3 regions of the Arthrobacter sp. StoSoilA2 genome follow, and region 1 is predicted to be linked to each of the others. Evidence: riboswitches for the same ligand, from Rfam matches in the RefSeq annotation. Region 1 holds a riboswitch; each other region holds the start of a gene.
The links. Region 1 has a riboswitch for glycine ahead of cycA (D-serine/D-alanine/glycine transporter). Riboswitches for the same ligand answer to the same signal wherever they lie in the genome.

Region 2: linked by a shared signal. The riboswitch ahead of gcvP (aminomethyl-transferring glycine dehydrogenase) and the one ahead of cycA (D-serine/D-alanine/glycine transporter) in region 1 are both predicted to bind glycine.
Region 3: linked by a shared signal. The riboswitch ahead of gcvP (aminomethyl-transferring glycine dehydrogenase) and the one ahead of cycA (D-serine/D-alanine/glycine transporter) in region 1 are both predicted to bind glycine.

Annotation. Positions count from the first base shown of each region.
Region 1 is NZ_AP024643.1:865,058-868,331, reverse strand. Features, by position in the region: gene LDN82_RS04150 (ExeM/NucH family extracellular endonuclease) at 1-335, shown strand, start outside; gene cycA (D-serine/D-alanine/glycine transporter) at 416-1,903, opposite strand; glycine riboswitch at 2,049-2,147, opposite strand; gene LDN82_RS04140 (FAD/NAD(P)-binding protein) at 2,222-3,274, opposite strand, start outside.
Region 2 is NZ_AP024643.1:4,681,900-4,685,173, reverse strand. Features, by position in the region: gene LDN82_RS21425 (PucR family transcriptional regulator) at 1-1,193, shown strand, start outside; glycine riboswitch at 1,268-1,366, shown strand; gene gcvP (aminomethyl-transferring glycine dehydrogenase) at 1,515-3,274, shown strand, end outside.
Region 3 is NZ_AP024643.1:1,008,459-1,011,732, forward strand. Features, by position in the region: gene LDN82_RS04765 (MFS transporter) at 1-1,215, opposite strand, end outside; gene LDN82_RS04770 (TetR/AcrR family transcriptional regulator) at 1,289-1,828, shown strand; glycine riboswitch at 1,922-2,019, shown strand; gene gcvP (aminomethyl-transferring glycine dehydrogenase) at 2,205-3,274, shown strand, end outside.

The DNA of each region.
Region 1 (3,274 bases):
TCACCTCGATCGGCAGCCCGGCCAACAACACTCTCAATGCCGTCTTCGTGGACAGCAAGGGCGCGGCGATAACGCTCGACTCCGTGCCGGTAACGGCAGGCACTGCCACAGTGAACCTCAAGGTTCCCGCGGCGGCAGCTGCAGGCAGTGGCACATTGGTGCTGACCGCCGTCGAGTCCGGAGCCGTGGTAAAGGCCCTGGTGACGGTTGCAGGGAGCGGCACGAATCCCCCGCAATGCACTCCGCCCACCAAACCGTCCAAGTGGTACGACGCCGTGGGCTGGTTGCACTACGCGTGGGCCTGGTTGGAGTACCAGAAGTGTCTGAGGGGCTAGGCGGCCCCTTCGCATAACCCGCCAAAAAGGTAGCCCCTCACGAGGATGACTCGTGAGGGGCTACCTTTTTGGATTTTCGCCTACTTCTTGGCGAGCTCGGGTTCCTCCGTGTGCTTGGCGTCCTTCTCAAGCTGCGCCTGGAACTCCCTAAAGCGAACCAGGTGCGCTGGCCGGCGACGCAGGATGACCCAGGCCACCCCCAGAATCAGGAACCACAGCGGCGTGGCCAGGAGCGCAGCAAAAGTGTCCGGCTGCGTGGTCAGGGTCCAAAGCACGAACGCAAAGAACGCAAAAACCACCCACACCATCACCACGCCGCCTGGCATTTTGAACGCCGAAGCATCATGCAGGTGTGGCCGCCGCTTGCGGAATGCAAGGTAGCTGGCCAGGATGATGGACCATACGAAGACGAAGCAGACAGCAGACACGGTGGTCACCATGTCGAACGCCTTGCCGATGTCCTGGCCGGCATACATGAGGACGACGCCGGACAGCAGCAGGACGCAGGAAAGGAACAGGGCGTTGCGGGGTACTTTGCGGCTTGAGAGCGCGCCAAACACAGCCGGCGCGTCGCCTTCCTGGGCCAGTCCGTAAACCATGCGGGACGTTGAGTAGATACCCGAGTTGGCTGAGGACATCGCAGAGCTGAGAACCACTAGGTTGACGATGGTAGCCGCCGCGCCCAGGCCGGCCAGGGTGAACATCGCAATGAATGGGCTGTGGCCGGCCGCGAACTGGGTCCACGGGGTGACCGACATCAGGATGATGAGGGCACCCACATAGAAGAGCAGCACGCGGATCGGAATCGAGTTGATGGCCTTGGGCAGGTTCTTCTCCGGGTCCTTGGCCTCGGCGGCCGTGGTGCCTACCAGTTCAATGCCGACGAAAGCGAAGACGGCGATCTGGAAACCGGCGACGAAGCCCATGAATTCGTTGGGGAAGAAGCCACCGTGGCTCCACAGGTTGGTGAAGCTGGCCGGTCCGGCGTCGGACTGGAATCCGCTGAAAATCATGAACAAACCGACGATGATCAGTGCCGCGATGGCGACGATCTTGATGAGGGCGAACCAGAATTCGGTCTCCCCGAATGCTTTCACAGTAGCCAGGTTCAGAAGCAGCAGGATTCCGATGGTGATCAATCCGGGCACCCAGAGTGGAAGGGACGGCCAGAGCTCCTTGGAGTACCCGGCGATCGCGATGACGTCGGCGATGCCGGTAATGACCCAGCAGAACCAGTAGGTCCAGCCGGTGAAGAACCCTGCCCAGGGACCCAGCAGGTCCGCTGCAAAGTCGCTGAAGGATTTGTAGTTCAGGTTGCTCAGGAGCAGCTCGCCCATGGCGCGCATGACGAAGAAGAGCATGAAGCCGATGATCATGTACACGAAAATGACGGATGGACCAGCGGCAGAAATGGTCTTTCCCGAGCCCATGAACAGGCCCGTGCCAATTGCACCGCCTATCGCGATCAGCTGGATGTGCCGGTTGCTGAGCTGCCGTTCGAGGTGTGGTTCGAGGTGTGGTGAGCCTGCTGGATGCGGGACCGAGGATGGTGGGCGCTGAATCGTCAAGAGGAACTCCATTGTTCAGGCGGCACTGGGTGCCACGATGATTCGGGTTCCTCCCCACTCTGTAGGTGGACCTGAGAGTTTCCGCAGGGATGGCCTGCTTGCACCTTCGGTGAGCCCGGATGCCCGGACTGCTTTCCAGAGTTGCCTCGCCGCGGCGGTACATGGGCCTGAGAGATTCCTGGGGAGGGTTTGCTCCTACGGCGCCTGACGGGATGTACCGGCAGGACTCTCCCGCCGCAGATCAAAAGCGCGCACCACTTTGCCGGTGATGCAGCTCACACACTAGCGAAGCATTGGACACACCGCAAACAAAGGCAGCTAGCTGGCCAGAATGCTACGGGCGATTTCGTCAGCATCCCGCAGGGTTCGCTGGCCACTGGCATAAGCCTTCCCGGTCGCTGGACGCGCCTCGGCAGCAATGGCCGTTCCCCACTGGGTCGCCGACAATTGCAGGCCCAAAACATACATCCCCCGGGTCACAGAGCCGTTGGACGCCACAGGCCGGTACGGGTGCGGTTCCACATCCAGTCCGGTTGTCTGCACCGGCGTGCCCTCGGCACTCATCATGATTTTGGTTCGCACAAGGCCTTCTGCCATGAGTTGTTCCAGGAGTGGAGAAATATTGATGCCCACCCTGTTGGCCGGCGACATCGCTTCAATCAACGTGGGTGCCTCCGCTGGCCCGTCGTGGACCCATGGAGAGACTGCCCGGAAAACCTTGGCGCTCCTATCCACACTGAACTTCGGGTCGGGTCCAACGAAACCCACGACGCCGGCACGCGCCAGAGCAGCCAACTGCTCCGAACGCAGTGCCGGGGCCCCGCTGGCAAGGCCTTCAACGAACGCTTCGAACCATCCCCTCAGTTCAGCGACCCACGATTCGTCCGTGATACCACCGTCTGCCACGACGGACTTCAGGATCGCCCTGCCGGTGTGCAGTGCGCCGATTGCCATTTTCACGGGATCCGCTTCGCCCAGTGCGGAGCGTCGTGCGTCGTCGTCCAGGTAGGCCGTTATCGCCAGATCCAGTTCCCGGCGGGACGCGAACGTTCGGCCTGCCAAGGGCGCAGCGAGTCCGCGGACATTCAGTCGGCGGGAGGCAAGCACGTGCTTGTCCACCAAGGCGGCGACGTCGCTTTCCCAGTTGGCGGTGGTGTGCGCGTGGGGCTGCAACGCGTCCTCAAGGTCCGCGAGGAACTGCGCTGCATCGCGGATGGCGGCAGGCTGCGACCTTGCCAGGGTGGAGTAATAGGCCCACAAGGCGTCCCGGTGCAGGAGCGGCCAAAGATCGTGGTCGAATCCGGGCTGGATACCGGCTGCCCTGAACCGGTCCACTGCTGCCTCGGTCAGGTAACGCATGGTGATGCTGCT
Region 2 (3,274 bases), 1.1 Mb from region 1:
TCCCCTACCCGCTGCCGTTCATCGCGATCGCCCGCTCGGTTGCCGAGTCCTCCCTGCTCGAAGAGTCCCGGCGCTTGCGGCAGACGGCCAGGGTTTACGACCTGCTCCGAACGGCCGGCGCCTCGGAGGACCATTGGCAGAGCCTGGTCCAACGGCTCGCCACCGAACTGGATGCGGAGCTGTTCGTGGTGGACCGCCGCTGCCTGCATCCCTGGCACCCGGAGGGACAGCCGGTCCCGGGGTTCCTTGCGGATGAATGGGCTCCGCTTTCCGGGCATGTGTCCTTGGCGGGTAAGAACTTCCAGTGGCACCGGATCCGGGGCCGGCACGTGCTGACCATGGACATCCCGACCCACGCCAACGCGCTCCTCGTGGTGCTGCCCAACAGCGAACCGCACCCGGACGCCGTCGTACTTCTGCACGCCGCAACGGTGCTGGGACTGCAGCTTTCGCGCATCGTCCTCTCGCTTGAAGGCCGCCATCGGCTGGCGGGTGAGTTCCTGCTGCAGGCCATGGATGGACGTTTGGGTGCGGCCGAGATGGAGAGCCGGCTGGCCGGTTTTGATGTTCCGCCCCAGGATTTCCTGCTCGCCTCGCTCTACGCGGACGCCGGCAATAAAGCAGCGGACGACGGCGACAGGCTGGCTAACGTGCACATCGAACTGTGGCGGCACGGGGTTGCGTCGGCTTCCCTGAAGCGGAACAACCGGCTGCACGTCGTGGTCCCTGCTGATGTGCCGGACGACATTTTGGTGCATTGCGCAGGGGCGGATGCCGCGATCGGGATCAGCGCTCCGGCGGCAGTGGCCGGCATTCAGCGCGCGCTGCAGGAGTCACTGTGGGCGCTCGGATCGGCCCGGGCGAACAAGCTTGGCTTGGCCCGTTACGCGCAGGGACCATCGTGGCTGGGGCTGACGGGTTTCGAGGAAGGAACTGCGCTGGTCCGGCGTCTCCTCGGCCCGATTTTCGATTACGAGCAGAGCCAGGAAGGCGATCTCATCGTCACGCTGAGGACCTATCTGGACTCGCAGCGTTCCTGGCAAAAGACCGCAGCTGCCCTGTTCGCGCATCGGCAAACCATCATCTATCGGATACGAAAAATCGGCGAATTGACGGGGCTGGACATGGGTGAAACCTCCACTGTTGCCCAGTTGTGGTTCGCTCTCCAGATCCACGAGGCAATGCACCGGTAGGTATCCCTTGCTTGCGCTTTTTCCAGATAACCCGCTATGGTGTGAACCGTGTCACTGACGTGACGCAATGCTTTTGATCTGTGGCGGGAGAGTCCTGCCGGTACATCCAGTCAGGCGCCGTAGGAGCAAATCCTCCCCAGGAATCTCTCAGGCCCACGTACCGCCACGGCGAGGCAACTCTGGAAAGCAGTCCAGGTAACTGGGCTCACCGACGGTGCAAGCAGGCAACCATTCCTGCGGAATCTCTCAGGTCCAATACAGAGCGGGGAGGAACCCACATCATCGTGGCGCACATAGGGCGCCTGAATCATGGAGTTCCTCTTGACTGTTCAATCAACCCCCACCGCTTTCGCGGACCGGCACATCGGCGCCCGCCGCCAGGCCGACGTTGACACCATGCTCAAGGCAATCGGCTACGACTCCGTAGACGGCCTGGTAGATGTTGCGGTCCCCGATTCCATCCGGCAAGCCACGCCGCTGACGCTTCAAGCCGCCCTTGGCGAGACCCAGGTCCTCGCCGAGCTCCGCAAGCTTGCGTCCAAGAACAAGACCGCCATCCAGCTGATCGGCCAGGGCTACTACGACACCGTCACGCCGCCGGTTATCCGCCGCAACATCCTTGAAGCGCCAGCCTGGTACACGGCGTACACGCCTTACCAGCCCGAGATTTCGCAGGGCCGCCTCGAAGCTCTCCTGAACTTCCAGACCATGGTCCAGGACCTCACCGGACTTCCCGTGGCCAACGCTTCGCTGCTGGATGAAGCCACCGCTGTGGCCGAGGCTGTGCTGCTGATGCGTCGCGCCAACAAGTCCAAAACCGCGAAGGACGGCAAGACCGTCCTGGACGCCGACCTCCTCCCGCAGACCATCGCCATCGTGAAGGGCCGCGCCGAGGCGCTCGGCTTCGAGGTGGAGATTGCCGACCTATCCGCCGGGCTTCCCGACGGCGAGATCAACGGCATCGTCCTGCAGCAGCCCGGCGTTTCGGGCCGCGTTTTCGACCACTCCGGCGTGATCGCTGACGCCAAGGAGCGCGGCGCGCTGGTCACTGTCGCTGCCGACCTTTTGGCGCTCACCCTCATCACGCCCCCGGGCGAGCAGGGCGCCGACATCGCCGTCGGAACTGCGCAGCGCTTTGGTGTTCCGCTGTTCTTCGGCGGCCCCCACGCTGCGTACATGGCAGTCCGCGAAGGCATGGAGCGCACGCTCCCGGGCCGCATCGTCGGCGTCTCCAAGGACAACGCCGGAGTCCCGGCCTACCGCCTGGCCCTTCAGACCCGCGAGCAGCACATCCGCCGCGAAAAGGCCACGTCCAACATCTGCACCGCGCAGGCACTGCTCGCCATCGTGGCGTCGATGTACGCGGTTTACCACGGTCCGGAAGGCCTGAAGGCGATCGCCGAAAGCGTGCACGGCCACGCCCGCACGCTGGCCACTGCCCTCAAGACCGCCGGCCGTGAACTCGTGTCTGAATCCTTCTTCGACACCCTCACTGTCCGCGTACCCGGCAAGGCTGACAAAGTCATCGCCGCCGCCGAAGCCCGCGGTATCAACCTGCGTCGCATCGATGCTGACACGGTTGGCGTTTCCCTCGATGAAACCACGACGCCGGAGGTCCTCTCTGCGGTAGCCGTCGCTTTTGGTGCCGGTCCGGTGAAGGACGCTTCCGGGTTTGAGCTGCCCTCAGACGTGGTCCGAACCAGTGATTTCCTGCAGCACCCCGTGTTCAACACGCACCGTTCCGAGACGCAGCTGTTGCGCTATATCCGCAAGCTGTCCGACCGGGACCTCGCACTGGATCGCACCATGATCCCGCTGGGTTCCTGCACCATGAAGCTCAACGCTACAGCTGAGATGGAAGCAATCTCCTGGCCGGAGTTCGCCTCGATCCACCCGTTCGCTCCGGATCACCAGACCGCTGGGTGGCGCGAGCTCATTGAAGGACTGGAAGCCGACCTCACTGAGATCACCGGCTACGACCAGGTCTCCATCCAGCCGAACGCCGGTTCGCAGGGTGAGCTCGCCGGCCTCCTTGCGATCCGCGGATACCATCTTTCCCGCGGCGACGAGCAGCGCAACGT
Region 3 (3,274 bases), 140 kb from region 1:
GGACTTGTCGGCCGGTACGGAGCCGAGGATGAGGTCGTTGGAGATGGTCTCCGCTGCGCCAACGCCAACGGCCAGGACAGTCAAAGCTGACAAGAGGAACACCGGTCCGCTGCCGTGGTCACCCACAGCCACCACCAAATAGCCTGCAGCGCTGAGGGTAAGTCCGCCGGCCACTACGAATCCTGGCCGGATGCGCTTTACCAGCGGGACCACTACCAGACCGGCGATGACCGTTGCCAGGAGCGCCAGAATCATTGCAATGCCCGCTTCCATGGGGGACTGGCCTTCAACCAGCTGCAAGTGCTGGGCGAAGAAGTAGATGAAGCCCGTCATGGAAAACAAGGACAGGACGTTGGCCACGATCGCTGTGCTGAATACCCGGTTGCTGAACAGGCGGACATCCAGCATTGGGTTCTCAAGTTGCCGCTGGCGACGGACAAACAGAACGCCCATCACCAGGCCGAAGACCATGAAGGCCGCTGCCGACACCCCGAATCCGTGAACAGCGAATTCCTTGATGCCGTACACGAACGGAGCCATCGTGATCACGGACAGCCCGATACTGGGCACGTCCACGCGGCCGGGGTTGGCGTCCTTGGATTCGGGAATGAGGACCCTGCCGAAGGCGAGGAGCGGCAGGAGCAGGAAGGTCGCCACCAGGAAGACAGCACCCCACCAGAAGTGCTCAACCAGCCAGCCACCGAAGATCGGGCCAAGGGCAGCGCCACCAGAGAATCCGGCGGCCCATACGGCGATCGCGAGCCGCCGGCGGTTCGGATCAGCAAAGATGTTCCGGATCAGGGACAGCGTTGACGGCATCAGCATCGCGCCGAACACGCCAAGGGCTGCGCGGCCGGCAATCAGCCATTCCGCGGAAGGCGCGAACGCCGTAGCAGCCGAAACCGCAGCGAAGCCGGTGCTGCCGATCAGCAGCAGCCGCCGTCGTCCGATCCTGTCGCCCAGGTTGCCCATGGAAACCAGCAATGCCGCCAACACGAGCGGGTAGGCGTCGATGATCCATAGGAGCTGCACGCCACCCACGTCCAGGGAGCGGGCAATTTCGGGCAGGGCGAACGTGAGCGCGGTGTTGTCGACGGCCACCAGCAGCACCGGGAACATCAGGAGTGCCAGGGCCGTCCAGTCGCGCCAAGGTGCGCCTCCACCCATGACAGGACGAGCGGAACGGGGAGCTTGGGTCGAGGACGGCGTGAACATGACAGCTACTGTACCGTCCAGACGGTACAGTTTCAAATTAAGCGCCGCCGACCCCGTAGGGAATGATGTACACATGCCACGAAAACCAGTTGCCAGGGATGCGGTCCTGGATGCCTACGAAGCCCTCCTCATCGAGGTGGGGGAGCGGGCCGCCACCCTCGATGCCGTTGCCAAGCGGGCGGGCGTCTCCAAGGGTGGGCTGCTTTATCACTTCCCCAGCAAGGAATCGCTGATCAGCGCCCTCCTTGAGCGCCTGGATCGGTTGGCCCAGGAAGACGTCGAGCAAATGAAGGCTGCGCCGGACGGCTCTGCGGTTTACTTCATCCGCTCCTCCCTATGGGCGGGAACCCCCATGGATCGGGCTTTGGTCGCTGCCACGAGACTGGCCGAAGTTGCGCATGAGGAGACCCGCCGCAGGTTTGCCGGAATCCAGCAGCAGTGGTTGGACGTCCTGGCCGAGGATGTTGGTCCGGAGGTTGCCAAAGCCGTCAGTTACATGGGCGACGGCCTGTATTTCAATGCCATGTTCGAGGGTGGCCAGGAAGGCGGCAAGGCCGGGCGGGAGGCCGACGTCGAGATCCTCCTTGGCATCCTGGACCGGCTCCGCAAGTAGCGGGCCATCCATTTGCGGCGACGCCCCCGACGTAGGACAATTGAGCCTTGTGGTGCGTCTTCACAGGGGCCCGCAAAAAATTGAATATGCCTTTGATCTGCGGCGGGAGAGTCCCGCAAGCAAGTGATGCGGGCGCCGTAGGAGCAAACCCTCCCCAGGAATCTCTCAGGCCCACGCACCGCCGCGGCGAGGCAACTCTGGAAAGTAGCAGGCCTTTTGCTGCGCCCTCTTGGCGCGGAAGAAGTGCTGTGCTCACCGACGGTGCAAGCGATCGTTGTTCAAGCAACACGCGGAAACTCTCAGGTCCAATACAGAGCGGGGAGGAACCCGAGCCGCTGTGGCGTACCCAACGCCGCCCAAGTAATGGAGTTCCTTCGTGACGGTTAGTTCAGCCTCCACCACCTTCGTCGACCGGCACATTGGCGCCCGCCGCCAGGCCGACATTGAAACCATGCTCAAGACGGTCGGCTACGACACCGTTGATTCCCTGGTTGATACAGCCGTTCCCAACGACATCCGCCAGGACGTTGCCCTCACCCTTGAAAACGCGCTCAGCGAAGTTGAGGTGCTGGCCGAGCTGCGCAAGCTTGCGTCCAAGAACAAGACCGCCGTCCAGATGATCGGCCAGGGCTACTACGACACCGTCACGCCGCCGGTTATCCGCAGGAACATCCTTGAATCCCCGGCCTGGTACACCGCGTACACGCCCTACCAGCCGGAAATCTCCCAGGGCCGCCTCGAAGCTCTGCTGAACTTCCAGACCATGGTCCAGGACCTCGTGGGCCTGCCGATCGCCAACGCCTCCCTTCTGGATGAAGCAACGGCAGTGGCCGAAGCCGTGCTGATGATGCGCCGCGCCAACAAGAACAAGGCCGCCCATGACGGCAAGACGGTCCTCGACGCCGACTGCCTTCCCCAGACCATTGCCATCGTGAAGGGCCGTGCCGAGGCACTCGGCTTCGAGGTTGAGGTCGCTGACCTTTCGCTCGGCCTCCCGGAAGGCGCCATCAACGGCGTCGTCCTGCAGCAGCCCGGCGTTTCCGGCCGCGTGTTCGATCACTCCGCCGTCATCGCTGACGCCAAGGAACGTGGCGCGCTCGTCACCGTGGCTGCAGACCTGCTCTCGCTGACGCTCATCACGCCTCCGGGCGAGCAGGGCGCCGATATCGCCGTCGGCTCCGCCCAGCGCCTGGGCGTTCCGCTGTTCTTCGGCGGCCCGCACGCCGCCTACATGGCCGTCCAGAAGGGCCTCGAGCGTTCCATGCCGGGACGTCTGGTGGGCGTTTCCAAGGACGACGCCGGTGTCCCCGCCTACCGCTTGGCGCTGCAGACCCGCGAGCAGCACATCCGGCGCGAGAAGGCCACGTCCAACATCTGCACGGCCCAGGCCCTGCTTGCCATCGTCGCCTCCATGTACGCCGTCTACCACGGTCCCGAAGGCCTGAA